DNA from 3 places in the Pseudomonas sp. NPDC087697 genome. Region 1 is predicted to be linked to each of the others. Evidence: riboswitches for the same ligand, from Rfam matches in the RefSeq annotation. Region 1 holds a riboswitch; each other region holds the start of a gene.
What was found. Region 1 has a riboswitch for cobalamin ahead of ACIPIN_RS10535 (CbtB-domain containing protein). Riboswitches for the same ligand answer to the same signal wherever they lie in the genome.
Positions count from the first base shown of each region.

Region 2: it holds a riboswitch for cobalamin, as region 1 does, so the genes downstream of both, ACIPIN_RS01730 (HoxN/HupN/NixA family nickel/cobalt transporter) here and ACIPIN_RS10535 (CbtB-domain containing protein) in region 1, are expected to answer to the same signal.
Region 3: it holds a riboswitch for cobalamin, as region 1 does, so the genes downstream of both, cobO (cob(I)yrinic acid a,c-diamide adenosyltransferase) here and ACIPIN_RS10535 (CbtB-domain containing protein) in region 1, are expected to answer to the same signal.

Region 1 is NZ_JBIUVW010000010.1:138,363-149,306, forward strand. It holds gene ACIPIN_RS10510 (phospholipase D-like domain-containing protein) at 1-1,320, opposite strand, end outside; gene ACIPIN_RS10515 (VWA domain-containing protein) at 1,379-2,032, opposite strand; gene ACIPIN_RS10520 (ATP-binding protein) at 2,035-3,042, opposite strand; gene cobN (cobaltochelatase subunit CobN) at 3,192-7,079, opposite strand; gene cobW (cobalamin biosynthesis protein CobW) at 7,083-8,156, opposite strand; cobalamin riboswitch at 8,258-8,469, opposite strand; cobalamin riboswitch at 8,656-8,879, shown strand; gene ACIPIN_RS10535 (CbtB-domain containing protein) at 8,977-9,168, shown strand; gene ACIPIN_RS10540 (CbtA family protein) at 9,180-9,881, shown strand; gene ACIPIN_RS10545 (cobalamin biosynthesis protein) at 9,878-10,291, shown strand; gene cobM (precorrin-4 C(11)-methyltransferase) at 10,373-10,944, shown strand, end outside.
Region 2 is NZ_JBIUVW010000001.1:396,902-403,227, reverse strand. It holds gene ACIPIN_RS01750 (lysis protein) at 1-147, shown strand, start outside; gene ACIPIN_RS01745 (hypothetical protein) at 218-478, shown strand; gene ACIPIN_RS01740 (SOS response-associated peptidase family protein) at 483-1,160, opposite strand; partial or broken gene ACIPIN_RS01735 (lysis protein) at 1,278-1,379, shown strand; gene ACIPIN_RS01730 (HoxN/HupN/NixA family nickel/cobalt transporter) at 1,549-2,604, opposite strand; cobalamin riboswitch at 2,641-2,783, opposite strand; gene ACIPIN_RS01725 (TlpA disulfide reductase family protein) at 2,867-3,370, opposite strand; gene copC (copper homeostasis periplasmic binding protein CopC) at 3,477-3,851, opposite strand; gene ACIPIN_RS01715 (TonB-dependent receptor) at 3,999-5,024, opposite strand; gene ACIPIN_RS01710 (DUF2946 domain-containing protein) at 5,110-5,442, opposite strand; gene ACIPIN_RS01705 (hypothetical protein) at 5,838-6,047, opposite strand.
Region 3 is NZ_JBIUVW010000012.1:119,033-129,976, reverse strand. It holds gene ACIPIN_RS11910 (hypothetical protein) at 152-736, opposite strand; cobalamin riboswitch at 894-1,131, shown strand; gene cobO (cob(I)yrinic acid a,c-diamide adenosyltransferase) at 1,212-1,823, shown strand; gene ACIPIN_RS11900 (cobyrinate a,c-diamide synthase) at 1,834-3,171, shown strand; gene bluB (5,6-dimethylbenzimidazole synthase) at 3,168-3,818, shown strand; gene cbiB (adenosylcobinamide-phosphate synthase CbiB) at 3,815-4,723, shown strand; gene cobD (threonine-phosphate decarboxylase CobD) at 4,716-5,708, shown strand; gene ACIPIN_RS11880 (cobyric acid synthase) at 5,705-7,156, shown strand; gene cobU (bifunctional adenosylcobinamide kinase/adenosylcobinamide-phosphate guanylyltransferase) at 7,307-7,828, shown strand; gene cobT (nicotinate-nucleotide--dimethylbenzimidazole phosphoribosyltransferase) at 7,825-8,880, shown strand; gene cobC (alpha-ribazole phosphatase family protein) at 8,877-9,452, shown strand; gene ACIPIN_RS11860 (adenosylcobinamide-GDP ribazoletransferase) at 9,455-10,186, shown strand; gene ACIPIN_RS11855 (MarR family winged helix-turn-helix transcriptional regulator) at 10,321-10,725, shown strand; gene ACIPIN_RS11850 (MFS transporter) at 10,792-10,944, shown strand, end outside.

The DNA.
Region 1 (10,944 bases):
CTTCTGGCCTTTCATGCTTTCCTTGAGCCAACCCTCGATACCGGTGTTAAGCAGCGCAGTGGCGGCGAAATCGGCCGTGCGGTCGGCGTGAAAACCGGTGATGCGGCTGGCCGTGTTTTGCAGGCCATAGCGCAGTACATCGTCGTGGGGCTGGCCGAGCAAGGCATTGAGGATTTCATCCGGCAGCGCGAAAGCGGTGACAAACAAAACGTCCTTCTTCGCCGCATTGATGATCTCGACAAATTGCTGCAAATCGGCCTGGCCGGTACGCGGTGAAAAACCCACAAACAACGGCTGTGATGGGTCCATCGGGTTGTTCTTGGTCAACCAGCTGCGTGTGGCCCCCACATCGGTCGGTGCGGCCCAGATCTGCTCGAACACTTGCAGGTAGCGGGTGCCCACCACAGTATTGTCCAGCACATGCACCACGTTGGCCTGGCGGTAGACACCGTTGTCGGTGAAATTGGTACTGCCGCACAGCACCGATTGAGGCCGATATTCCCCTGCACCATCGACCTTGCTCAGTACGATGAACTTGTCGTGGAAGATGGCGTGGGTCACCCGGCCTCGTTTGTTCTCGGCGGGAAGCTTCGCCAGGCTCTCTTCATTCATGGTGGTATCGGTGTCACCCGGCTTGGCGTGATACAGCACCCGAACCTTGGCACCCCGCCCGAACGCCGCGTTGACCGCGTCGACAATGGTCGGCAACTGATACTCGTAAATCGCAATGTCCAGCGCCCACTGACCGTCCACGGCGCGCTCGATGAAACCGGTGATCTCCTCCAGCAAGCCGTTCTCCAGCCATAGCCGTGGTGCGGCGGGCCAGTCGTCGAGGGACAGGTTTTTGTTGGCACTCAGCTGTGCATCGAGCTCGGGGAACTTGCGGGAGAAGGCCTGACTGGCCGCCACCGCACGATTGAAAATGACATGTTGGCCTGCCGGCAAGCCATTGTCGGTGGTGACCGTCACCGCCAAGGCCTCGCCCAATTGCGGCGCATCCGGGGTGCCATAGGCCAGATGCACTCGGTAGTTGATCGTCACGCCCGGATTGACCGCGTAATCGGCCCAACGAAACTTCTGCAACGGCGCGCTATCACTCGGCGTCGCGCTGTACTGGGGAAAGGTGTGCGCCTTGCCCGGGAAGGTCAGGCTGTTGAACAGAAACTCCCAAGGCCCACTGCCCTGCTGTTTTTCGATGGCAAAACCGAGCAGGCCTTTGCGGCGTGGTTCGGCCAGGTCCATGGCCAGCAGCACCCCGTTGGTGCCGGCATAGGCTTTGACGCGGAAATCGTCCTGACTGTTAGTGGCTAGAACACGCATGGTTCACTCCTGTGGTGGGCTGAATCCACAGCATAGGTGCTGTTGGCTATTTGACCGATTAAAGCGTGTCGATATGCCGATAATCTGCGTTCAACTCGTGCGCCAGGGCTTTCGCCCGACCCAATCGAATCGGCCCGCGCTCGATGTCCACCAGCAACGCCGGGCAATTGAGCGCGACCAGCGCTGGCGCGTTTTTGAGGCGGCCATCGGTCAACAGCAACACGCGTTGTTGCTCTGCCGGAAAACGCTTTTGCCGCGACGTCAGCCAACGCGCCGCTTCATCCAGCGCGGCAAACAGCGGCGTGCCACCGCCCGCGCCTAACGCGTCGAGCCAGTCGCGCAGGCTGGCCGAGGCTTTCAGCCCTTGCACCTGCCACTTCGGCGCGACACCGCTGGCCGTCAGCAGTGCCAGCCGCGCGCGCTGGCGATAGGCGTCATCAAACAATTGCGCCAGCAAGCCTTTGGCATCGCTCAGCGCCTGATGACGACGGGTCGAGGCCGACGCATCGACGATCACCAGCCACAATTCATGGGGCGAACGACTGCGCAGGTGAAACAGTAGATCTTCGCGCTGACGCGGGCGGCCGTTGAGTAGCGTGCCGGGCCAATTGATCGAGCCACTTTGGGTGGCTCGACGCTGGCCCTGCCTGCCGTTTTTCAGGCGTCCTGCACGGGGTTTGGCATTCGCCCCCGCGTCAGATCGAGGGCGAATGCCTAAGGCTTTTTTGGCCAGCTCGGCACTTCACGACGGGCGCCGGTGGGCAAAGCCCGAGCGGGCATTTCACCCCATTGGCCCTGGCCTTCGCCGGGGTTCGGTTGTTGAGCCGCGGAGGAGTCTGGCGCGGGATTCTGGTTCGGCGCAGACGGCGGCGTGTCGCGACGACGATGACGCAGGGCAAACTCGGCGACCGCGTCGATATCCTCCTCGTTGATCGCCTCTGCCCCACGCCACGCCGCATGGGCGCGAGCGGCACGCAGCCAGACCAGGTCAGCGCGCAAGCCGTCGACCCCGGCGGCAAAGCAACGCTCGGTGATCTGCCCCAGCGCCTGATCGTCCAGAGGAATGTTCGCCAGTGCCGCACGGGCGTGTTGGCAGCGCTCGCGTAATTGCTGCTGCCGAGCTTCCCATTGGGCGCAGAAACCTTGGGGATCGCTGTCGAAATCCAGCCGGCGACGGATGATCTGACCGCGCTCAACGGGAGCAGTGTGACCACTGAGGGCGACGTTCAGACCGAAACGGTCCAACAGTTGTGGACGCAGTTCACCCTCTTCCGGGTTCATGGTGCCAATCAACACAAAGCGCGCCGAATGCCGATGGGAAATGCCGTCGCGCTCGATCAGGTTGGTGCCGCTGGCAGCGACATCGAGCAGCAAATCCACCAGATGATCGGGCAGCAGATTCACTTCATCGACATACAACACGCCGCCGTCGGCCTTGGCCAACACTCCGGGAGAAAACTGTGCACGACCTTCGCCCAGCGCAGCGTCCAGGTCGAGGGTGCCGACCAGCCGCTCTTCAGTCGCGCCAAGGGGCAAGGTGACGAACTGCCCGCTGGCGAGCAAGTCCGCCAGACCACGGGCCAACGTGGACTTGGCCATGCCCCGCGGGCCTTCGATCAGCACGCCGCCGATTTTCGGGTCGATGGCCGTCAAGCACAGCGCCAGTTTCAAGGCATCAGCGCCGACCACGGCAGAAAGCGGGAAATGCGGGGTATCGGTCATGTCGAATGTCTCGTTTGCGGTCGGTGGTGTTTGTCAGTACGTCATCGCGGGCAAGCCTTGCTCCTACGGATATCACTGCCTGTAGGAGCAAGGCTTGCCCGCGATCGAGGACGCAGTCCTCGCAATGAGATCAGCGAGCAGCATCTGGCCTACCCGTCTTCTTCTATATCCAGCAGCAAATTCTCCAGCGCCTGCCGATACTCACCCGGCTCCTGCCACATCCCGCGCTGCTGCGCTTCGAGCATGCGTTCGGTCATGTCGCGCAAGGCGTGCGGATTATGCTGCTGGACGAACTCGCGGGTCGACGGGTCAAGCAAATACGCGTCAGCCAGCAAGGCATACTGATGGTCGTCGATCAGTTGTGTAGTGGCGTCGAAGGCGAACAGGTTATCGACGGTGGCCGCCAGTTCAAAAGCGCCTTTGTAGCCGTGCCTCTTGACCCCGTCGATCCACTTCGGGTTGGCCGCACGGGAACGGATCACCCGGTTCAGCTCTTCCTTGAGCGTACGGATCTTCGGCAAGTCTGGCTGACTGTGGTCGCCATGGTAGCTCGCAGCCGCTTCGCCACTGAGGCTTTCGACGGCGGCAAGCATGCCGCCCTGGAACTGGTAGTAGTCGTTGGAATCGAGCAAGTCGTGCTCGCGATTGTCCTGGTTTTGCAACACCGCCTGAACCTGGCTCAAGCGCTGGGCGAACTGTTCGCGAGCCGCCGTGCCTTCATCGGAACCGCCGTAAGCGTAGCCGCCCCAATTCAGGTAGACCTCGGCCAGATCCTCGCGGCTCTGCCACAGACGACCATCGATAGCGCCCTGCACACCCGCGCCATAAGCACCGGGTTTGGCGCCGAAAATTCGCCAGCCGGCCTGTCGTGCTGCGGCGTCCTCATCCAGTCCGGAATGGATCAGCGCCTCACGCTCAGCACGAACCTTGGCCGCCAACGGGTTCATATCGTCGGGCTCATCCAGTGCGGCAACCGCTTGCACGGCCGCGTCGAACAGTCGAATCAGGTTGGCGAAGGCATCGCGGAAAAACCCCGAGACACGCAACGTCACGTCCACTCGTGGCCGGTCGAGCAGACTCAGCGGCAGAATTTCGAAGTCGTCGACCCGTTGACTGCCCGTGGCCCAGACCGGACGCACGCCCATCAGCGCCATGGCTTGGGCGATGTCGTCGCCACCGGTGCGCATAGTCGCGGTGCCCCAGACCGACAGGCCCAACTGACGCAAATGATCGCCGTGGTCCTGAAGGTGCCGTTCAAGAATCAGGTTCGCCGACTGAAAACCAATGCGCCAGGCGGTAGTGGTCGGCAGGTTGCGCACGTCCACCGAGTAGAAATTGCGCCCGGTGGGCAGTACATCAAGGCGTCCGCGACTCGGCGCCCCGCTCGGCCCGGCCGGGACGAAGCGACCGCTGAGGGCGTCGAGTAAACCGCGCATTTCCGCCGGACCGCAGGCGTCCAGTCTCGGCGCCACCACTTCACACAGGTTGTCGATGATTGCTTTCACGTCAGACCAACCTGCCTCCTGTGGGAGCGAGCCTGCTCGCGAAAGCGCTGGGTCAATCGACATCAATGTTGAATGATTAACCGCTTCGCGAGCAGGCTCGCTCCCACAGGGGCCGGGCTTGGCTTGAGACGGGTTCAGTAGCTCGACCTCGGTATTCACAGTCTGCGAGATCAGTTGAGTGGCGAACAATTCCAGACGTTCACGGGTATCGCCCGCCGTACGCCAGGCCTCATCGCTAAGCGATTGCAGCTCCGCCGGTCTTGGCCCGACCCACGGGTCGGCCAAAGAACAATCCAGCGGATCAAAGCCCAGCATGAAAGCCTTGGCCAAGGCCCGCAACAGACTCGATTGCGCCCCACGCCCGTCGCCACGCGGAATCCGCAGCAACGCCAGCAAGGTGTCAATGCGCAACCGCCCGGTCGGCGACTCGCCGAAGATATGCAGGCCATCGCGGATCTGCAATTCCTTCAAATCACACAGATATGTATCCAGACGCGGCAACCAGATCGCCGCGTCCGCGTCGCTGTCGAGTTTTTCGTCGAGCTGCAACTCGCGGTCGATATGGGTTTCACGCACCAGGTTGAGGATGTCGCGTTGCAACTCGCGAGCCCGCCGCGGGTCGAGCAACTGGGCTTCGTAATACTCGTCGGCCAACAACTCCAGATTGCGCAATGGGCCGTAGGTTTCAGCACGGGTCAACGGTGGCATCAGGTGGTCGATGATCACCGCCTGAGTGCGCCGCTTGGCCTGCGCGCCCTCACCCGGGTCGTTGACGATGAACGGATAAATATTTGGCAGCGGCCCGAGCAACGCGTCCGGCCAGCAGCTTTCGGACAGGCCAACGCCCTTACCCGGCAACCACTCGAGGTTGCCGTGCTTGCCAACGTGAATCACGGCATGGGTGCCGTAGGCTTTACGCAACCAGAAATAGAACGCCAGATAGCCGTGGGGCGGTACCAGATCCGGATCGTGATAGACCGCGCTCGGGTCGACCTGATAACCGCGCGCCGGCTGAATGCCGACAAAGGTCAGGCCAAACCGCAGCCCGGCAACCATCATTCGTCCGCCACGGAACATCGGGTCGTTTTCAGGCGTTCCCCAACGCTCCAGCACCGCAGCGCGGTTGGCTTCGGGCAAGGCGTTGAACATCGAGAAATAGTCGTCCAGCGCCAGGCTTTGCTGACACGGGCGCAGGTCGATGCTCTCCAGGTCATTGCTGACCCCACCGAGCAATTGCTGAATCAACGCGGTGCCGCTTTCCGGTAAATCGGCAGGCAACGGATACCCTTCAGCCTGCAGCGCCCGCAGGATATTCAACGCCGCTGCCGGCGTGTCGAGGCCAACACCGTTGCCAATCCGTCCGTCGCGGGTCGGGTAGTTGGCGAGGATCAGCGCAATGCGTTTTTCGCCATTGGCCACCCGCGCCAGCTCGACCCAGCGCCGCGCCAGTTCGGCGACAAAGTCCATGCGTTCAGGTTGCGGTCGATAGCAGACCACGTCGGACTGACTGCGCTCACTGCGCCAGGCCAGGTCCTTGAAGCTGATCGGTCGGCTGATGATCCGTCCATCGAGCTCCGGCAAGGCGATGTGCATCGCCAGATCCCGTGGGCCAAGCCCTTGCTCGCTGGCGCGCCAACCCGGTTCGTTGTCCTGGGCGCAGATCGCCTGGATCACCGGAATATTGCGTCGGAATGGCCGCAGGTGGGGTGCTTCGGGGCTCGATTGGGCGAAACCGGTGGTGTTCAGAATCACCGAAGCCTGCACCTCATCCAGCCAGTCCTCGACCACCGTCAGGCAGCCGGGCTCTTTCAAACTGGCCAGCGCAATCGGCAGCGGATTCAGCCCCGCAGCCTGCAAGCGCTGGCAGAAAACATCGATGAAGGCAGTATTCGCCGCCTGCAAGTGCGAACGGTAAAACAGCACCGCCGCCACCGGCTGATCAACCTGCCAGTCGGCTTGCCAATCGCCCAGCGTCGCGTTGCTTTTGTGCGGATGGTAGATCGCGGTACGCGGCAGAACCTGTGGTTCGGCCCACGGGTAATCGCGGCCAAGCCAACGGCTGGCCAGGCAGCGATACAAGTCCATCGCATTGCCCATGCCGCCCTGACGCAGGAAATGCCAAAGCCGTTCGCGGTCTTCGACAGGCACGGTACTCAGGTCGCTGAGTTCCGGGTCGGGACGGTCATCGCCCGGCACCAGAATCAGCTGCACTCCGCGTTGCGAGAGCTCCACCAGGCGCTCGATGCCGTAGCGCCAATAGGCGATCCCGCCGTGCAGCGAAATCAGAATCACCTTGGCGTGGCGCAGCACTTCGTCGACATACAAGTCGACCGAGGCGTGATTCTGCACCTGCATCGGGTTGGCCAGACGCAGGCTCGGGTAGTCCTCGGGCAACTGCTGCGCCGCTTCGGCGAGCAGCGCCAGACTGGAGTCGCCGCTGCACAGAATCACCAGCTCGGCAGGGGTTTGGCCAAGGTCGGCAATGTTGTCATCCGAGACGAAACCGCCGGGCTGGGTCCTGAGCAGGTGCATGGATTAAACGCTGAGCGCAGCGCGCAACTGCGCTTCGAGCAAGGCGGCGTCCAGTTGCTGGCCGATCAGCACCAAACGTGTGCTGCGCGCTTCGTCTGCGGCCCATTGACGGTCGAAGTGCTTGTCGAAACGCGTACCCACGCCCTGGATCAGCAAGCGCATCGGCTTATTCGGGATCGCGGCAAAACCCTTGACCCGCAGGATGCCGTGCTGGACCACCAATTGGGTCAGGGCATCGAGCAACAGGCTTTCGTCGGCTTGTGGCAGTTCGATGGAAATCGAATCGAAGGCGTCGTGATCATGGTCGTCATGATCGTGATCGTCGCCATCGTGGTGATGGTCGTGGTGACTGTGACGGCTGTCGATGTGTTCTTCAGAGCCGGCACCCAAGCCGATCAACACGTCCAGCGGCAGGCGACCGCTGCTGGCTTCGATGATTTTCACCGCTGGCGGCAGCTCTTCAGCGACTTCCAGACGCACTTTGGCCAGATCCGCCGGGCTGATCAGGTCGGCCTTGTTGAGGATCACCAGGTCGGCGCTGGCCAGTTGGTCGGCGAACAGCTCGTGCAGCGGCGATTCGTGGTCCAGGTTCGGGTCAAGTTTGCGCTGGGCGTCGACCTGATCCGGGAACGCCGCGAAAGTACCAGCGGCCACGGCCGGGCTGTCGACCACGGTGATCACCGCATCGACCGTGCAGGCGCTGCGGATTTCCGGCCACTGGAAGGCTTGGACCAGCGGTTTTGGCAGGGCCAGGCCAGAGGTTTCGATGAGGATGTGATCCAGGTCAGCGCGACGGGCGACCAGCTCACGCATGACCGGGAAGAACTCTTCCTGAACGGTGCAGCACAGGCAGCCGTTGGCCAGCTCATAAACGCGGCCGTTAGCTTCTTCTTCCGTGCAACCGATGGAACATTGCTTGAGGATTTCGCCGTCGATGCCCAGCTCGCCGAATTCGTTGACGATCACCGCGATGCGCCGGCCCTGGGCGTTATCGAGCATGTGTCGCAGCAAGGTAGTTTTGCCCGAACCGAGGAAGCCGGTAACGATGGTGACGGGAAGTTTGGCCAGTGTTTTCATCGGATGCCCTTTGGCAAGGTGGCGGGCATACGGGACGACAACCGGCAACGCGCACGCGCATGCCTGAAGAGTTCGCCACCGGATCACCCCGCCCGGTTGAAAGTGAGAATCTGTGTCGAGGCAGGTCTCCTGGCTGACGGCGTACCGGTCTTTCGACTGGCGATTTCTGCACCTTCCCGCACCTCTTGATAGAGCGTGCAGTGGCATGGCAGAAACAGAACCGTTCACAGTTGCGGGGGCAGCCGCGGCATTGACCGCGTTCCCTTCTTAGCTTCGGCGCACGCGCCAAAGAACCTCGAAAGCGCAAGGCTACGCATCGCATCGGGGCGGGTCAATGTTCACCTGAGTTCTGTGGCGGCTGTGATGACGCCATCGCGAGCAAGCTCGCTCCCACATTGGAATGCGGTCAACTGTGGGAGCGAGCTTGCTCGCGATAGAGGCGCCCCGATCTCGAGTTGAGAACGCCTGCCAATTGACGCCCCGCCCTCGCCCATGCTCTCCTACACGCCTTGTTACGGGTGCCCTTCACAGGGTGAAACGGGAAACCGGTGAATCATGTGCTTTACTCAAAAGCCATGTCAGTCCGGTGCTGCCCCCGCAACGGTAAGCGAGCGAAGGATCAGATCCACTGTGTCAGCACGACATGGGAAGGCGATTCTTGCAGGTTCGGCGAATGCCAGCCCCTCGTGAGCCCGGAGACCGGCCCGCAACACATCAATAACAAACCCGCGGTGGGCGGGCGCTGTTTTAGCCTCTGCGTGCCGGCTCGCGGGGTTTTCATGCGCTCGATTCACCCACTGACTGACCAGAGGGAAGCGCCATGTCGATCATCAGCAGCACTCGCCATACCACCGCCAGCACCACGTCCACCCTGAGCCAACGCCTTGTTGCCGCTATCGGCGCATCGATTCTGGGCGCTTGCCTTGTGTATTTCGCCGGTTTCTCGCACATCGACGCGGTGCACAACGCCGCCCACGATACCCGTCACAGCTCCGCCTTCCCGTGCCATTGAGACCTGCTGACATGATCAAGCGTATTGCGCAAACCGCAGGTTTCACTGGCTTGCTGGCCGCCCTGCTGCTGACCTTGCTGCAAAGCTTCTGGGTCGCACCACTGATTCTTCAGGCGGAAACCTACGAAAAAGCTCCAGCGGCTGAAGTCCATGAACATGCCGAAGGCGCAATGGCAGGCCACACCCATGATGCAGAAGCTTGGGAGCCGGAAGACGGCTGGCAGCGCGTGCTGTCGACTACCGGCGGTAATCTGGTGGTCGCCGTCGGCTTTGCGCTGATGCTCGCCGGTCTCTACACCTTGCGCGCACCGACCCGCACCTCTCAGGGCCTGCTCTGGGGGTTGGCCGGTTATGCAACCTTCGTCCTGGCACCGACCCTGGGCTTGCCGCCTGAGTTGCCGGGCACTGCCGCCGCAGACCTGGCACAACGGCAGATCTGGTGGATCAGCACCGCAGCGTCCACCGCCGTCGGTATTGCCCTGATCGTGTTCTCCCGGCACTGGCTGCTGAAGGTGCTCGGCGTCGCCATTCTGGCCGTGCCGCATATCATCGGCGCGCCACAGCCTGAAGTGCATTCGATGCTGGCCCCGGAGGCCCTGGAAGCGCAATTCAAGATCGCTTCGCAGCTGACCAACGTCGCGTTCTGGCTGGCCCTGGGCCTGATCAGTGCCTGGTTGTTCCGCCGCAAAAGCGAAGGTCAATACCACGCATGACCAGCACCAGCGCAGCACCAACCCTGGTGGTCGGCCTGGGCTGCCAGCGCGGCTGCCCGGCCAGCACGCTGCGCGCGTTGCTCGACCAGGCGTTACAGGCTCATCACATCGAATTGCAGGCGATCAAGGCTCTGGCCAGTATCGACCTGAAGCGTGATGAGCCCGGCCTGAACGAGTTGGCCAAGCAACTGGCGCTGCCGTTGATGTATTTCAGCAGTGAGCAACTGGCCGGCTATCAACCGCAACTCAGCCACCTCTCGCAAATCGCTTTCGAGCGCACCGGCTGCTACGGCGTCGCCGAAAGCGCTGCACTGGCCCTCGCCGAACAACTGGCCCAGGCGCCGGCAAAATTGCTGATCCCGCGACAAAAATATGCCCAGGCGACGTTTGCATTGGCCGGCGCTGCGTAAAATCCTCGATAATCCCCGCCTTCGATCATGAGCAATCTTCATCTGAAGTCTTGCTTTGACAATTTTTCACAGGAGCCGGCCATGACCGTCTACTTCATTGGCGCAGGTCCCGGCGACCCGGAACTGATTACCGTCAAGGGCCAACGGCTGATTCGCAGTTGCCCGCTGATCATTTACGCCGGCTCGCTGGTGCCTGAAGCCGTACTCGAAGGCCATCAGGCGGAACAGGTGGTCAACAGCGCCGAATTGCATCTGGAACAGATCATCGAACTGATCAAAGTCGCCCACGACAAAGGCCAGGATGTAGCGCGGGTGCATTCCGGCGATCCGAGCCTGTATGGAGCGATCGGCGAGCAGATTCGTTACCTGCGAGAGCTGAACATCCCGTTCGAAATCATCCCCGGCGTCACCGCTACGGCTGCCTGCGCAGCGCTGTTGGGCGCCGAGCTGACGCTGCCGGACATCTCGCAAAGCGTCATCCTGACCCGTTACGCCGACAAAACCGCGATGCCGCCAGGCGAAGAATTCAGCAGCCTGGCGCAGCATGGCGCGACCATGGCGATTCACCTGGGGGTCAATCACCTGGAGAAAATCGTCGCTGAACTGTTGCCACATTACGGCGCGGACTGTCCGATTGCGGTGGTTCATCGGGC
Region 2 (6,326 bases), on a different contig from region 1:
GAAGCCGGCAGCGTGGTTCATGGAGGAACACGCGCCAGACTTGACCCAGCGCATGCTCAACGAATTATCGGCATCACCGACGATGGTGACCGGGGATTGATAGCTCTGGCTGCATGCCAGGCGTTTGTCAGAGAAGTGAATCGCTGAAGCATTGCAGAGCATATTTTTGTCCTTGAAAGGATGGCAGACTGCACGGCGGCCGGGGAGGGCCGCCAATATGAAAGCTCTTTGTGTAGCCGTATCAATGCTGGCGCTTGCCGGTTGCGCCAATCATCCGCTTGATTGCGCGATTGGCATCATTGCCTGGGATGACTGCCTTCCTGGTACAAAAGGGTATGAGGTTCGCCAGCAAAGTTTAAAAAACCTGTCGGCCGCCAGGGCGGAGAAGAGCACTACAGATGACGCTGTTTGCCAATCGTACGGCGCTAAGCCGGGGAGTGATGCCTACGTGAATTGCAGGGTTCAGCGGGACAAATAACATTTCAGATCGGCTTTATCAGACTCTGGCCTTGGTTGTGCACATTGCCCACGCTCGGACTTACCCTGAACCACTCGAACGACTCGGACGGCTCTCCCTGTTGAATCATCATATGTTCGGCGCGCTCCTTGGGCGTTGCCGGGTCCAGCCATTCCCGAGCCAACTCTGGCGCGAGCACCACCGGGCGCCGGTCGTGGATGTCCACCATGCCGCCGGCCGAATCGGCAGTGATGATCACGAAACCGTCATACTCGCTCGGCTCGTGATCGCCGGTCGTAAACTGGCCGATTGAGGCGCAGAAGGCAGGGGCACCATCTCGGCGCCGGATAAGGTAGGGCTGTTTATTGGGGCCACCTTCATCGACCCACTCATACCACCCGTCGATTGGCGTAATGGCGCGGTGTGGCCAGATCGCCCGGTAGAATGGGCTATGCGCTACCTTTTCGACCCTGCCGTTCGGTTTCGCTGGCTGGTCGGTTGCCCAATGCGGTCGCCAGCACCACCTGACCAGATCGGCGCGCAGCGTGTCGCTTTCCTGGCGAAAGAGGGCGACCCTTGTTGTAGGTGCGACGTTGTACTGCTCGAGCGGCTGGTCGCCGACGGTGTTGACCAGAGCATTGGGCATGCTCAGCGCCGCCACGAAGTCGTGGATACCACGGTACTGGGAAAGTCTTCCGCACATTGGCAAAGTCCTCCAGTGGAGATTTCAGCATAGCTGAGTGCGGGGCTGCTCATCTCCGTACAAAACCGATACCGGCGGCGGAAGCGTGGATCATGGCGGAGCGCGCCCATGACTTGCCCCGCGCATGCTCAACGAATTATCGGCATCACCGACGACGGCGACCGGGGACTGATTGCGCTGGCGGCGTGCCAGGCGTATGTGAGGGAGGTATCACACTGAGGCTGAATGACCGCAATCGACCCAAACCAGTCATTCGTGGCAGGCAGAAAACAGCCAGGAGCGGACACTCTGTCGTTTGCGCATGTGCAGAGAAAATTAGCGGGAATTGCCGGCGACCCAGTTAGGTCGCCACTTTATCCAATGACCGAGCATTACTTACTGCTTGATCTCAGCACTTTACTTCCAACGCATCAAACCCTTTTATGCGGTAGAGCATCACCGAAATGACCCAACTGGCGATAAAAATACCGATGATCATGTAGCCAAGCATGCCAAAGTTGTCGTTGAGTTTACCTACCACATCCCATACTGGGCCCTGCATGGCCAGCTTGTTCGCGATCAGACCTAGCGCCTCAATGCTTCCGATCAACACGGCGACCACAACCGATACCAGGGTGATCGTCATGTTGTAGTAGATCTTGCGAATCGGCTTCATATAGGCCCAGCCGTATGCTCCCAACATCAGATGACCGTCCAGCGTGTCGACCAGCGACATGCCTGCGCTGAAAAGAACCGGAAAAACCATGATTGCCCATGGCGACAATCCTTGGGAAGCCTGGCTGGCGGAGATTCCTAACAGCGCGATTTCAGTGGAAGTATCGAACCCCAATCCGAACAGGAAGCCCAAGGGGAACATGTGCCAGCTTCGGGTGATCAAGCGAAACAATGGCCGGAAAATCCTCGCAAGAAAACCACGATCCGCCAGCAGCAGGTCAAAGTCGTCCTCGACATAGGTACCACCCTGCCTGACGTGGCGCCATGCCTTGTAAATCGACCTCAAAATAATCAGGTTCATCAGCGCGATGAGGAATAGGAACAAGGCGGAAACTGAGGTGCTGATAACGCCCCCCATCTCCCTATAGCTCTCAAAGTTGGCTTTCATCGCTGAGGTGGCAAGGGCGACACCAATGGACGCGAGCACAACAACAGCGGAGTGACCGAGGGAGAAGAAAAACCCCACGGTGACTGGACGTTTTTTTTCCTGCATCAGCTTGCGAGTGACGTTGTCGATAGCTGCAATATGGTCAGCATCTACCGCATGCCTGAGCCCAAAGCCGTAGGCAAGTAGAGCCGTGCCAAGGAGAACGGGGTGATCGTGAAAGGCCACCAGCGCCCAGACCCAAGCAAGAACGTTAATACCGATCAATACCCCATAGATGCCAAAAATCTTGGCTCGTACCTGGCTATTGGAGTCGCTGAAAATCTGAGCGAGACGAAGAATCATCGAACATTACCTTTAGGGAACACGCGCCCCATTTGGATTGAGAAGAGCACAAAACGAGGTCTGACTCCTGGACTCATTCGGCTTAAAGCCTGCGATCCAGATACAGTGGCGCGACCGTGCCGGAATTACACCGGCTTCTCGTTATGCAACATATTGAAACATCTGCCTGGGCAGTCTACGCAGGCGCAGATGATGTTTGTAAAATAATGCCTAATTGCTCGATCTGACGACCCTGTGGTCTAGAACTTGAGTTACCCATCGGCTAATGCGCTGTCAGTAATGGAGTCACAAGCTGATCCAGCAACGGCAGATCGATTTTTGGGTCGCCCACGCTGCCATCCTTGCGCACCACACCTTGCCGGTCGATGACGTAGGTCATCGGCATGCGCCAGATTCGGCCAAACCCCTGGAAGTCGGCATCACGCTGGAACGCCGCAGGATAGCTGTAATGGGCCATGACTTTGTGCACCATAGCGTCGTCTTCCGGCTCATCCATGCTGATCGCAATGATCTTTAGTCCTTCGCCTTTGTGCTGCTGATAATAGGTTTCCATGGCCGGCATTTCTTCACGACACGGCTCGCACCAGGAGGCCCAGAAATTCACGATCACCACCTGGCCAGCCTGTTTCTGCAAATCAAACGTTTCGCCATTCAACGTTTTTGCCGTCAGGTTCGGAGCGTGCTCGCCTACATCAATCGCCCATGCGGGCAGACCAACCAGGCTGCAACAGAGTGCGAACAATGGCAGTAGTCTTTTTGCGGACATCAGGTTTCCCTCGGTTTCATTGGCTCAGCACAGTAGGCTGAGTCGGTCTCCGATAGTCGAAATACGGTGACGAGGCGTCGGTGAGTGTCACCGACGCCCCACATCATCACTCAGTGATCTTGAATGTGTAGCTGCCTTCGCTCTTGTGGGTGTCGACTGAAACGGCATGCCACTCGACTTTGTACGATCCTGGCTTCAAGGGTTGTTCTGGGGTAACGATCAACAGTTTTTTGTCGTTCGGAGCCGTGTCGATACCTTTGATGGCAACCGGCTGCCCGTCGTCAGTGACAGTTACTTTCGTGAACTTTGCTTCGACGCCTTCGGAGAAATTCAAATGCAGCTCTTTGGGGGCTGTAACGCTGCTGTCGGCGGCAGGCATTTCGTTTTTCAGGTGAGCATGCGCAAAGGCATTGCTGATCGATGCGAGAGAGGCGATCAGGGCGACAGCAGTTAAGGCTTTCTTGGTGAAATGAGCAGACATCTTCAAGTACCTCGATAGTGGGATAGGTGGTGTATCAACTCGGCATTTTCGAGCCCGGAAGGGCTGTATGCGCCGTGTCTCGAATCACAAACTCAGGGTAGTACCGGGGAGGGCGTGCTCACCCGTCACCCGGTGACTGTCGGCGAACTAGAACGCGTAACGCGCCCCCATGGTTGCGGTATAGCGCGGAGCAAGCTGCACGCCGTTGACGTTTTGATACACCGGCACCTGCACGAAACTGTAGAGCGAGACCTTTTTACCAAGCGGCACCGTCACACCTGGGCTGAGGTAGGCCAGCGTTCCGCCGGTACTGATGGTGTCGGCATTGGCACCGTCATCGTGCTCGACGTGCCGTACGTTCAGTTGAATTTGCGGCATGACGTAGGCGTTGCCCATGTAACGCAGACCCACGTTCAGATTGACGCCATCGCCGGGGCGATAGTGATCGCTGGAGTTCAGCGCCTTCTGCACCATGGCCTGGCCGAAGTAGTCCCAGTTCTTGTTGAGCGTATCCATGTAATAGACACCCAGGATGCCGTCGGTGGTGCCGGTGCCAGGTTGCAGACCACGATCAATAGCCACAGGATCAGGAGAGGTCGGGTCGCTCGACGCAGCGGTGTCGTCATGGGCGCCGGTGGGCAGCTTCAAGCCGAACATCACGCCAAGATTATGTTGCGGTGTGAATCCCTGGTAACGGCCGATGATCTTGACGTCGCCCAGGCTGGAGGTCTTGGAGTCGTACTGGCCGCCGCCATCGCCCGGCGTGGTGCCGTCCGATGCGGTGCCCAGCGTGCTGTGGCTGCGAAAGATATAAGGCACTTGCAGATCCACACCCCAGCTCGGATTGAAGCTGTAATCCAGACCCAGTGTCAGGTAGTTGTTACGCGTGTATTTCTCCACTTCCTGGGCGTTGCCGTTGTTGGAGACTTGGCTCGCGGCGCTTGGGGAAATGGTGCTGGTACCGCTGCGCAACTGGTTCTGATTCAGGTAGTCGTAGCGCAGATCCAGTTTCAGCCCGGACGAACTGCTGATGCCGAGGTTGTCCCAATCGGAGCTGAGGGTGCAGCCGCAACTGGCACAAGCCAACGCAAGGTGTGGAAATAAAGCGGTGACAGACAAAACCGCGAACGGCAATACGGTACGCCGGGTACGGCGGCGTGATGGCATGACCATGGAGATGGCATTCCTTGATTAAGTTGCAACGGATAGGGGCAAGCATCCCGAGCAGGCTGGGGATGGTTGGTCATCGCAAAAGAAATCAGGAAAAGGTAGGTGGGCCGCGCGGCTCTGAGATCAGCCAGACTGCATTCAGGTACGGTTTATAGGTCGCTTGCGCAAGGACTACGTCTGTGCGACCGGATAGCTGCCACTGAACGATGCTGGGCGGTAAACCGATGTCTACCGCATGCACGACGCACAACAGGCAATGGCATTCGTGATACTGATCCGGCGCGGGGTTACGGCTGTCGGGGGCGTGCCCGGTCATGCCGGCCATGTCGCAGTGTTCGCCCATCTCCATCGACTGCCCATGTGCAGCAGGCAGCCAAAGCATCACGCTCGGCAGCAACGCTGCAAGCATGGCCAAGCACATGGCAAGCTGACGCAATGAGTGGGGAGCCCGAGACATGGACACGAAAGTGACGTCGCTAATTGTTATTAGGCCGAAATGGCAAAATCGAAATACGGGTACTGCCTTGTGAGCACTTCAATCCAGGTGCCCGGCTCGCTAACGCTTGCAGTGATCCTGCGACGTTCGTCCTTCGTCGGAGCCAAGGGTGACAAACAATGGTAACAAGCACAACGCATCAATAATGCGTGCGACATTCCGCCGCAACACATGACGAAGGCTCTGATGCTCTTGCCTCACCAATGCGCTTGGCAAGGTATGCCGTCGGTGCCTATGACCGCTCTTGGCCGATAGCCGTCTTTCACGAAATCACTGCTTATTTTTGCCATAGAGGACCACGCGACGAGCTGTAGCCGGCATCACTCGGGCGTCATCAGCACCGCAAGCGTCATTTTGATGAACTCCTCGTTCTTGTCGATGGTGTCCAAGGCACCGCGCACGTTGTCGGCGACGTCGGCTGAGCCGCGCGCTTCGACCCAGTTGGAAAGCTCCAAGATGGCAGCCTCTAGGGCGAGCTGGTTTTCGTTGATCTTGAAAAGCAGGGAAGGGAGCAGGTCTGAATTTGGCATCGCGATTCCTCCGTGAAGAGTGCAGCGTACCAGCCGGAAATCTTGAAGCGATAGAGGGGGAAGGCATTTGGTCGGCAGGACGCCGGGGAGGGGTGTTATGCAGATTCGGCATGGTGTGAAAATTGCCCGCCGGGACCAACTCTGGAACCAGCGGGTGCATTTCTGTGCGTTACTGGTGATTACTCATGCTGACTTCGCCCAGTAAACACTGATCATAAGCAATCACCAGAATGCATTTCATGCTGCATCGTGATGTTAGCTGTGGAAATCAATTACCTT
Region 3 (10,944 bases), on a different contig from region 1:
CCGATATCCCATGATGCTTCCTTAAATCGACGCTCCTACATCATGGTCCAAAAATATTCGACCACAACACGCCAGCTCCTACAGTGGATGATGTACACCTCGTAGGAGCTGCCGAAGGCTGCGATCTTTTGACGTTTTGTTCCTCGTGTTATCAGCCGCGTGCCTCTTTGAGCAATAGTGCGATGCCCGGATGGTAGTTGCCGGCTTCGTTGTGCAATTTGCGGTACGCGTAGGGGAAGTACCAGGCCACGGCGCAGGTGTGTTCCTTTTGCAGGTCGTCGACCATGTCCTGCAACTCTTCCGGGGTGGGACTGTGCTGGGCCTTCTGTGGTGCGACGAACAGGCAGCCGAGTTTCAGGTCACTGGCGTAGCTGATTTTTTTCGCATCGCTCGCCGCATCAAGCAGGGCCTGGGAGAGGTTCAGGTTGTTGACCCGCGGCCAGCGTTGGGTGGCCTGAAGATAGACGCGTTCTTCTCCACTTGCGATAAACAGATCGGCGCGGCTATTGCGCTCGCCTTCCTCGATCTGCTTTTTCGTCGGAGTCTGTTCGAGGGTGACCATTTCTGCCATCCACGCCGCTGCCGAAAGCAGGCTCAGGTTGGCGCGTTCGTCAAACCAGTAGGGGCTTTCGTTATCGCCGCGTACCGCGTTGTAACGGTCGATGCACTCAAACCAGCGTTCCAGTACCGGGCGCAGGAATTCCAGCTTAGGGTTACCGATGATCATGCCTTGCATGTTGCTCACCCTTTGTTCTTGTAGTGTAAGGTTGTGGCTCTTTGATATCACCGCTTTCAGTGTGGCACAAGATTGGCGCCAGTTTATTGATTGAGGTCGGTTTCTATCCATCGATGAGCCCCCGGCTTTAATTGACGCTCCACCCCCAACCCTCTAACCTTCGCGACTTGTTTCAGGTGCTCTGTGACCCAGTGGTCAACCGAGTGAAACAGGGAAGCCGGTGAGGGCGCGTTCTTTGACAGAGCGGGCGACGATCCCGGCGCTGCCCCCGCAACGGTAAATGAGTAAAAACTGCGCTTTGAGCCACTGTGTCGAAGGTCGATATGGGAAGGCGCGCAGTTCGGCCATCCCGCCGCTCATGAGCCCGGAGACCGGCCTGATCCATCCAGCGGCATCACGGTGGGCGATGCCAGGCTTCTTGCCGTCTATTCCTATGCCTGCCCGCCGTTATCCAGCCTCAACGGAGAGCTCCCCCATGACTGATTCCCCTGATCGTGACGAACGCCATCTGGCGCGCATGCTGCGCAAGAAAGCCGTGATCGATGAGCGTATTGCCAATTCGCCGAACGAATGCGGTCTGTTGCTGGTTCTGTCCGGCAACGGCAAGGGCAAAAGCAGTTCTGCGTTCGGTATGCTTGCCCGGGCGATGGGCCACGGCATGCAGTGCGGCGTGGTGCAGTTCATCAAGGGGCGCAACAGCACCGGCGAGGAGTTGTTCTTCCGCCGCTTCCCTGAACAAGTGCGCTTCCATGTGATGGGCGAAGGTTTCACCTGGGAAACCCAGGATCGCCAGCGGGATCTCGCTGCCGCCGAGGCCGCGTGGGAAGTCTCCCGCGAACTGCTGCGTGACTCAGGCGTAGGCCTGGTGGTGCTCGATGAGCTGAACATCGCGCTCAAACACGGCTATCTGGACCTCGATCAGGTGCTCAGCGACTTGCAGGCGCGTCCGCCGATGCAGCACGTGGTCGTCACCGGTCGTGGTGCCAAGCCGGAAATGATCGAGTTGGCCGACACGGTCACCGAGATGGGCATGATCAAACATGCATTTCAGGCCGGTATCAAAGCGCAGAAAGGCGTTGAGCTGTGAGCCTCTTTATATGAATAGCAGTCGTTATTGCCCAGCGGTATTGATTGCCGCACCGGCTTCCGGTCAGGGCAAGACCACCGTTACCGCCGCGCTGGCCCGTTTGCATCGCAATCAGGGGCGTAAGGTTCGGGTGTTCAAGTGTGGCCCGGACTTTCTTGACCCGATGATTCTCGAACGCGCCAGCGGTGCGCCGGTCTATCAGTTGGACATGTGGATGGTCGGCGAACAGGAAAGTCGTCGGCTGTTGTGGGAAGCGGCGGCTGAGGCTGACCTGATTTTGATCGAAGGCGTGATGGGCTTGTTCGATGGCACACCATCCAGCGCTGATCTGGCGCGGCATTTTGGTGTGCCGGTGCTGGGCGTGATCGACGGCACCGCCATGGCCCAGACTTTCGGCGCGCTGGCGTTGGGGCTGGCGCGGTATCAGCCGGACTTGCCGTTTGCCGGTGTATTGGCCAACCGCGTCGGCACCTTGCGTCACGCGCAATTGCTCGAAGGCAGCTTGACCGAAGGCCTGCGCTGGTATGGCGCCTTGTCCCGGGAAACCGGGATCGAACTGCCGAGCCGTCATCTTGGATTGGTGCAAGCCAGTGAGTTGAACGACCTTGATCTGCGTCTCGATGCCGCCGCCGAAGCCTTGGCCAGCAGCTGCGAAGTGGCGTTACCGCCCGCTGTCGAGTTCGCCGCGCCTGACGTGATCGCTGCCGAGCCGTTGTTGGCGGGTGTGCGAATTGCCGTCGCTCGTGACGAGGCTTTTGCCTTCACGTATGGCGCGAGCCTCGACTTGCTGCGGGCGATGGGCGCCGAATTGCGATTCTTCTCGCCGATCCATGACTGCGAACTGCCAGAAGCTGACAGCTTGTATCTGCCCGGCGGTTATCCGGAATTGCACCATGTGGCGTTGGCTGAAAACACCACAATGCTCGACGCCATTCGCGCTCACCACGCTGCCGGCAAGCCGTTGCTGGCTGAGTGCGGCGGCATGCTTTATCTGCTCGACTCACTGACCGACGTCGACGGCATGCGCACTGAGTTGGTGGGGCTGCTGGCCGGTGATGCGGTGATGCAGAAGCGTCTGGCGGCGTTGGCCTTGCAAGCGGTCGAATTGCCCGAAGGCGCGCTGCGTGGCCATACGTACCACCATTCGTTGACCAGCACCGAGCTTGAGCCGATTGCCCGTGGCCTGAGCCCCAACGGTGGGCGTGGTGCCGAAGCGGTTTACCGTGAAGGGCGGATGACGGCCTCTTATGTGCACTTCTATTTCCCGTCCAATCCATCGGCGATCGCCGCGCTGTTTGCGCCAGACCTAAACCCTGTGGGGGCGGGCTTGCCCGCGAAGAGGCCATGACAGACAACGCATTTTCCGAGGCCGAGCGCGAAGCGGTTTATCGTGCGATTGCCGAACGTCGCGACATGCGTCACTTCAGTGGCGGCAGCGTCGAGCCCGAACTGCTTCGGCGTTTGCTCGAAGCGGCGCATCGGGCTCCGAGTGTCGGTTTGATGCAGCCCTGGCGGTTCATCCGCATCAGCGATCAGGCGTTACGCGGCAAGATCCAGCAATTGGTGGAAGAGGAGCGGGTGCGCACCGCCGAAGCGCTGGGCGAACGCTCCGACGAATTCATGAAGCTGAAAGTCGAAGGCATCAACGACTGCGCCGAAGTGCTGGTCGCCGCGCTGATGGATGATCGCGAGCGGCATATCTTTGGCCGTCGGACTTTGCCGGAAATGGACATGGCATCGTTGTCCTGCGCGATCCAGAATCTTTGGCTGGCGTCCCGTGCCGAAGGTCTGGGCATGGGCTGGGTTTCGTTGTTCGAACCGCAGGCATTGGCGGATCTGCTCGGCCTGCCGCCGGGGGCCAAACCATTGGCGGTGTTGTGTCTGGGACCGGTAAAGGAATTTTACCCGGCGCCGATGCTGGTTCTTGAAGGCTGGGCGCAGGCGCGTCCGCTGAATGAACTGCTGTACGAAAATTTTTGGGGAGTGAGTCAATGAGTGTGGCGTTGCTGAGTGTCGCCGGGGTAGCGCTGGATGCGCTGCTGGGCGAGCCCAAGCGCTGGCATCCGCTGGTGGCGTTCGGCCGTTTTGCCGATCGTATCGAGCAACGTTTCAACTCCGCCGGCCGTGGCTGGCGCAGTCACGGCGTCACCGCCTGGGTGATGGCGGTGCTGCCGCTGACCCTGTTGGTGACGGCGTTTTCCTGGCTGCCCTATATCGGCTGGATCGTCGAGATCCTGGCGTTGTATTGCGCCCTTGGCCTGCGCAGTCTCGGCGAACATGTCGAGCCAGTGGCTCAGGCCCTGCGCAGCGATGATCTGGAAGAAGCACGCAAGCGTGTCGGCTATCTGGTCAGCCGTCAGACCAGTGAGCTGGACTCCACCGAAGTGGCCCGCGCCGCCACCGAATCAGTTCTGGAAAACGGCAGCGATGCAGTATTCGCCGCGCTGTTCTGGTTTGCCGTCGCGGGGGCGCCGGGGGTGGTGCTCTATCGTCTGAGCAATACCTTGGACGCCATGTGGGGTTATCGCAACGAACGCTTTGAACGTTTCGGCTGGGCGGCGGCGAAAATCGACGACGTGCTCAACTACATCCCGGCGCGTCTGGTGGCTTTGACCTACGCGCTGCTGGGCAAAACCCGCCTGGCACTCAAATGCTGGCGCACCCAGGGGCCGACCTGGGATAGCCCGAATGCCGGGCCGGTGATGGCCGCGGGCGCTGGCGCCCTTGGGGTCGAGTTGGGCGGCGCGGCGATCTATCACGGTGAACTGCATCAGCGTCCACAGTTGGGTGAAGGTGTGCCAGCAGACGCCAACTCCATCGACCGCGGCTGGCAATTGGTTCAGCGCGGGGTATGGTTGTGGCTGCTGATTCTCTGTGTGGGAGCCGAGTTTTATGCTTGAGCACGGCGGCCGTTTGCGCAAGGCGGCGTTGCACTACGGCATCGCCGAAGCCGATTGGCTCGACCTGTCCAGTGGTCTGGCACCTTGGCCGTGGGCGATCCCGAACATCCCGTTGCGAGCCTGGGCGCGCTTGCCGGAAACCGATGACGGCCTGGAGCAGGCCGCACGCGAATACTACGGCGCCACACAGGTGTTGCCGGTCGCCGGCTCGCAGGCGGCCATCCAGTTGTTGCCACGCCTGCGTCGCGCCGGCAAAGTCGGCGTGCTCTCACCGTGTTATGCCGAGCATGCCGAGGCTTGGCGTCGCAACGGCTATATCGTGCGTGAAGTGCTGGAGCAGGAAGTCGACTTCTTTCTCGATAGCCTCGACGTGCTGGTGGTGGTTAACCCGAACAATCCCACGGGCCTGAGCCTGACCCCGGAACGCTTGCTCGATTGGCATGCTCGACTGGCACAGCGCGGCGGCTGGTTGGTGGTCGACGAAGCGTTCATGGACAACACCCCGCAGTTAAGCCTGTCGTCGTATGCGAATCAGGTTGGTTTGATCGTCTTGCGTTCGTTCGGCAAATTTTTCGGTCTGGCCGGGGTGCGATTGGGCTTCGTGCTGGCTGAGCGCAAGTTGCTCAAGCTGCTTGCCGAACAGGTCGGGCCTTGGGCGGTCAGCGGACCGACTCGGGTATTGGGTCAGGTCTGTTTGCGTGACACCCAAGGGCACGTGCGCCAACGCTTGCGCAGTGAAGAAGCAAGTCAGCGTCTGGCTGAAGTCCTCGAGCGCCACGGCTTCAAGCCACAAGGTGGTTGTGCCCTGTTTCAGTGGTTGATCACCGAGCGTGCTGAACACCTGCATGAATTCATGGCCCGGCAGGGCATCTTGCTGCGGCTGTTCACCCATAACAGCAGCCTGCGTTTTGGTTTGCCTGCCGATGAAGCCGATTGGCTGCGTCTCGAGCACGCTTTCGAAGCCTACGCCAAGGAAACCCCATGACCACGCTGATGGTGCAAGGCACCACCTCGGACGCCGGCAAAAGTACCCTGGTAACCGCGTTATGCCGCTGGCTGACCCGTCAGGGCGTCAGCGTCGTGCCGTTCAAGCCGCAGAACATGGCACTCAACAGCGCGGTGACCGCTGACGGCGGCGAAATCGGTCGCGCTCAAGCAGTGCAGGCCCAAGCGGCCAACCTTGAGCCGCACACCGACATGAACCCGGTGCTGCTCAAACCCAACAGCGATACCGGCGCGCAAGTGATCATTCACGGACGCGCCGTGACCACCATGAACGCGGTGGCCTATCACGACTACAAAGCCATCGCGATGCAAGCGGTGTTGGCCTCCCATGAACGCTTGAGTGCCGCCTATCCGCTGGTGATGGTCGAAGGCGCGGGTTCACCCGCCGAGATCAATTTGCGCGCCGGTGACATTGCCAACATGGGCTTCGCCGAAGCCGTGGATTGTCCGGTAGTGCTGATCGCCGACATCAATCGCGGCGGGGTATTCGCGCACTTGGTGGGCACGCTGGAACTGCTGTCAGCCACTGAGCAGGCGCGGGTCAAAGGCTTCATCATCAACCGTTTTCGCGGCGACATCGCCTTGCTGCAACCGGGCCTCGACTGGCTGGAGGAACGTACCGGCAAACCGGTAATCGGCGTGCTGCCGTATGTCATGGACCTGCACCTGGAAGCCGAAGACGGCATCGATCAGCGCCAGACCGATAAGGCCGAGCAGGTGCTCAAAGTGGTGGTGCCGGTGCTGCCGTGTATCAGCAACCACACCGACTTCGATCCACTGCGCCTGCATCCGCAGGTCGATCTGCAATTCATCGGGCCGGGTCAGCCGATTCCGCCTGCTGACCTGATTATCCTGCCGGGCTCGAAAAGTGTGCGCAGTGACCTGGTCTATCTGCGCGCCAACGGCTGGGACACGGCCATCACCCGTCACTTGCGTTACGGCGGCAAGTTGCTCGGCATCTGCGGTGGTCTGCAAATGCTCGGCGAGCAATTGCATGACCCGCTGGGGCTGGAAGGTGCGGCGGGCTCCAGTGCCGGTCTTGGTTTGCTGGCGTTCGAAACCGTGCTCGAAGAAGAGAAACAACTACGCAATGTGCGCGGACGTCTGGCCCTGGAAAATGCCGAAGTCAGTGGTTATGAAATTCACGCCGGGGTCACCACTGGTGTTGCTCTGGAGCAGGCCGCGGTACTGCTGGATGACGGTCGTAGCGACGGCGCACAAAGTGCTGATGGACAGGTGCTCGGCACGTACTTGCACGGCCTGTTCGAATCCCCGGCCGCGTGCAGTGCGTTGTTGCGCTGGGCCGGTTTGCAGAACGTGCAAGAAGTCGATTACCACGCCTTGCGCGAGCGCGATATCGAGCGGTTGGCGGATTTGGTGGAGAAGCATTTGGATACCGGGCTGTTGCGTGAACTCTGTGGGTTATAGGTCACTGTTATGGCCTCTTCGCGAGCAAGCCCTCTCCCACATTAAATCTCCAGTGAGCACAGAAGGTGTGCACGAATGCGATCCAGTGTGGGAGCGGGCTTGCTCGCGAAGACTGAAGTGACTACACCGCTAAATTGAAGGTTTATGACCATGTTGCAACTGATCCTCGGCGGCGCCCGTTCCGGTAAAAGCCGTCTGGCTGAAAAGCTTGCCAGCGAAAGCGGCCTGGCGGTGACGTACATCGCCACCAGCCAGCCACTGGACGGCGAAATGAATGCCCGTGTGGCTCATCACCGCGAGCGTCGTCCGCCTGAATGGGCGCTCATTGAAGAACCACTGGAACTGGCCCGGGTGCTGCGCGAAACCGCCAGCGCCGAGCGTTGCCTACTAGTGGATTGTTTGACCTTGTGGCTGACCAATCTGTTGATGCTTGAAGATCCTGGACGTCTGGCACATGAACGTGAAGCCCTGTTGGATTGCCTGGCGTCACTGCCGGGGGAAATTGTTTTTGTCAGCAACGAGACCGGTCTGGGTGTCGTGCCGCTGGGCGAATTGACTCGCCGCTATGTCGATGAAGCCGGTTGGTTGCATCAAGCCCTGGCTGAGCGCTGTCAGCGTGTCGTATTGACCGTCGCCGGCCTGCCCCTGACTTTGAAAGGAACTGCGTTATGACTCACTCCTGGTGGCTGAACCCGTGCAAACCGATCAACGCGCAAGCCCATGAACAAGCGGCGGCCCGGCAGCAGCAACTGACCAAACCGGCAGGCTCTCTCGGGCAGCTGGAGTCGGCGGCGGTGCAATTGGCGGGGCTGCAAGGCCGGGTCAAACCGAGCCTGAATCAGTTGTGGATTGCGATTTTCGCCGGTGATCACGGGGTGGTCGCCGAAGGTGTTTCGGCGTTCCCGCAGGAAGTCACCGGGCAGATGCTGCACAACTTTGTCAGCGGTGGCGCGGCGATCAGTGTGTTGGCGCGGCAGCTTGAGGCGCGGCTGGAAGTGGTCGACCTCGGTACTGTCACGCCTTCGTTGAATCTGCGGGGCGTACGTCATTTGCATATCGGTCCGGGCACTGCAAACTTCGTGCATGGCCCGGCAATGACGCAAGCTCAGGGCGAGCAGGCCTTGCAGGCCGGCCGCGACAGTGTGTTGCGGGCGATTGCTGAGGGTTCCGAGCTGTTCATCGGCGGCGAGATGGGCATTGGCAATACCACCGCCGCCAGCGCCGTGGCCTGTGCACTGCTCGATTGCCCGGTGGCGCATCTGACCGGGCCGGGCACCGGTCTGGACGCGGCAGGTGTCAGCCATAAAGCCCAGGTGATTGAACGCGCTCTGACGTTGCATGCCGCTCAGCGCGGTGACGTGTTACAGGCGTTGTTCAATCTCGGTGGTTTTGAAATCGCTGCATTGGTCGGCGCGTATCTGGCCTGCGCTCAGGAAGGTTTGGCGGTGCTGGTCGACGGCTTTATTTGCAGCGTTGCAGCGTTGGTCGCAGTGCGCCTGAATCCAGCGTGCCGCGAGTGGCTGCTGTTCGGCCATCGCGGGGCGGAGCCGGGTCATCGGCATGTTCTGGAAACCTTGAATGCCGAGCCTTTGCTGGATCTTGGCCTGCGACTCGGTGAGGGCAGTGGTGCGGCGCTGGCGGTGCCGTTGCTGCGTCTGGCCTGTGACCTGCACGGGCAAATGGCGACTTTCGCTGAAGCGGCCGTTGCCGATCGCCCGGCATGACATTGCGTCTGGATTTGCTGCGCCACGGCGAAACCGAACTCGGGGGCGGTTTGCGCGGTAGCCTGGATGACGCGCTGACCGCCAAAGGTTGGGAACAGATGCGCGCGGCGGTGATTGACCAAGGTCCGTGGGATCGCTTGGTCAGCTCGCCGCTGCAACGTTGTGCGCGCTTCGCCGAGGAACTGGCCGAGCGGTTGGGCTTGCCGGTCGAGCTGGATAAAAACCTGCAAGAGCTGCACTTCGGCGCCTGGGAAGGGCTGAGTGCAGCAGCGTTGATGGAAACCGACGCCGAAGCGTTAGGAGCGTTTTGGGCTGACCCTTACGGATTCACGCCTCCGGAGGGTGAGCCGGTGACCGTGTTTTCCGTGCGGGTGCTGGCGGCCGTCGAGCGCTTGCATCAGGCCTACGCCGGCGAGCGAGTGCTGCTGATCAGTCATGGCGGGGTGATGCGTTTGTTGCTGGCCCGCGCGCGTGGATTGCCGCGTGAACAGTTGCTCAACGTTGAAGTCGGTCATGGCGCGCTGTTTTCGTTGCGCGTCGAGGCGGATGCCGTGCTCAGGGAGGAGGGCTGAACATGCTGCCATTCTGGATCGCCCTGCAATTTTTGAGCAGCTTGCCGATTCGTCTGCCGGGTATGCCAGCGCCTCAAGAGCTTGGGCGCTCGCTGCTGTTCTATCCGTTGGTGGGGCTGCTGTTTGGTGGGCTGTTGTGGGCGCTGAACTGGCTGCTGCTCGGTGCGCCAGCGTTGCTGCATGCGGCATTGCTGTTGAGTGCCTGGGTGGTGCTCAGCGGTGGTTTGCACCTCGACGGTCTGGCCGACAGCGCCGATGCCTGGCTCGGCGGTTTTGGCGATCGCGAACGTACATTGATCATCATGAAAGACCCGCGCAGTGGGCCGATCGCGGTGGTGACATTGGTGTTGGTGCTGTTGCTCAAGTTCACGGCGTTACTGGCGTTGATCGATCAGCACTCGATAGTCGGTTTGATCCTCGCACCGGTGATCGGCCGCAGTGCGTTGCTCGGGTTGTTTCTGAACACGCCGTATGTGCGTGCCGGCGGCCTGGGACAGGCACTGGCCGATCATCTGCCGCGCAAGGCCGGTCAGCAGGTGTTGTTGCTCAGTGCGCTGGTCTGCGTGCTGATGGGTGGCTGGAGCGGTGTGGTTGCGCTGGTGTTGGCGGCACTGATGTTCTTCTGGCTGCGGCAGGTGATGCTGCAGCGTCTGGGTGGGACCACCGGCGATACGGCAGGGGCGTTGCTGGAGCTGCTGGAAGTGGCAGTGTTGATTGGGATGGCGCTGATCTAAAGGGATTGCGTAGGAGCTGCCGGAGGCTGCGATCTTTTTGTTTTGAGAATCAAGAGATCGCAGCCTTCGGCAGCTCCTACAGTTGTTTGATAATCAAACTTGCTTTCGGTTAACCGCGGGTATATACACGCACCATGCTAGCCTCTCAATGTTTATGCACCAACCTGCGTCGCGCCGCTCGTGGCGTCAGCAGGCACTACGACGGCGCCCTCGACGGCTTCGGGATCAACGTTGCGCAGTATTCCTTGCTGTGCAATTTGCAGCGTCTCGATCAACCGAGTATTTCGACCCTGGCGGAAGCCATGGGCCTGGATCGCAGTACCCTGGGGCGCAATCTACGGGTGTTGGAGGGGGAGGGGCTGGTGATGATGGTTGAGGGTGAAGACCAGCGCAATCGCATCGTGCAGCTGACCGAAGCCGGGCGCGAACGCCTGGCAGCGGCCTTACCGGCCTGGGAAGCGGCGCAACAGCGGCTGATTGATCGTCTGGGCGCGGAGAAGCGCGCAACCTTGCTGGCCTTGCTGGATGAACTCGCCTGAGGCGGCGGGCCTTTCCAAACATAAGCCTGAACTTAAGCGGGTATATACCCGCTACGGAGAATAAGAATGACATCGATGTGGCGTACCAGCGGTTGGGTTCTACTTGGGAGCGCACTGATTCTTGCGTTGTCGCTTGGCGTGCGACATGGCTTCGGGCTGTTTCTGCCGCCGATGAGTGCGCAGTTCGGCTGGGGGCGTGAAGTGTTCGCCTTTGCCATC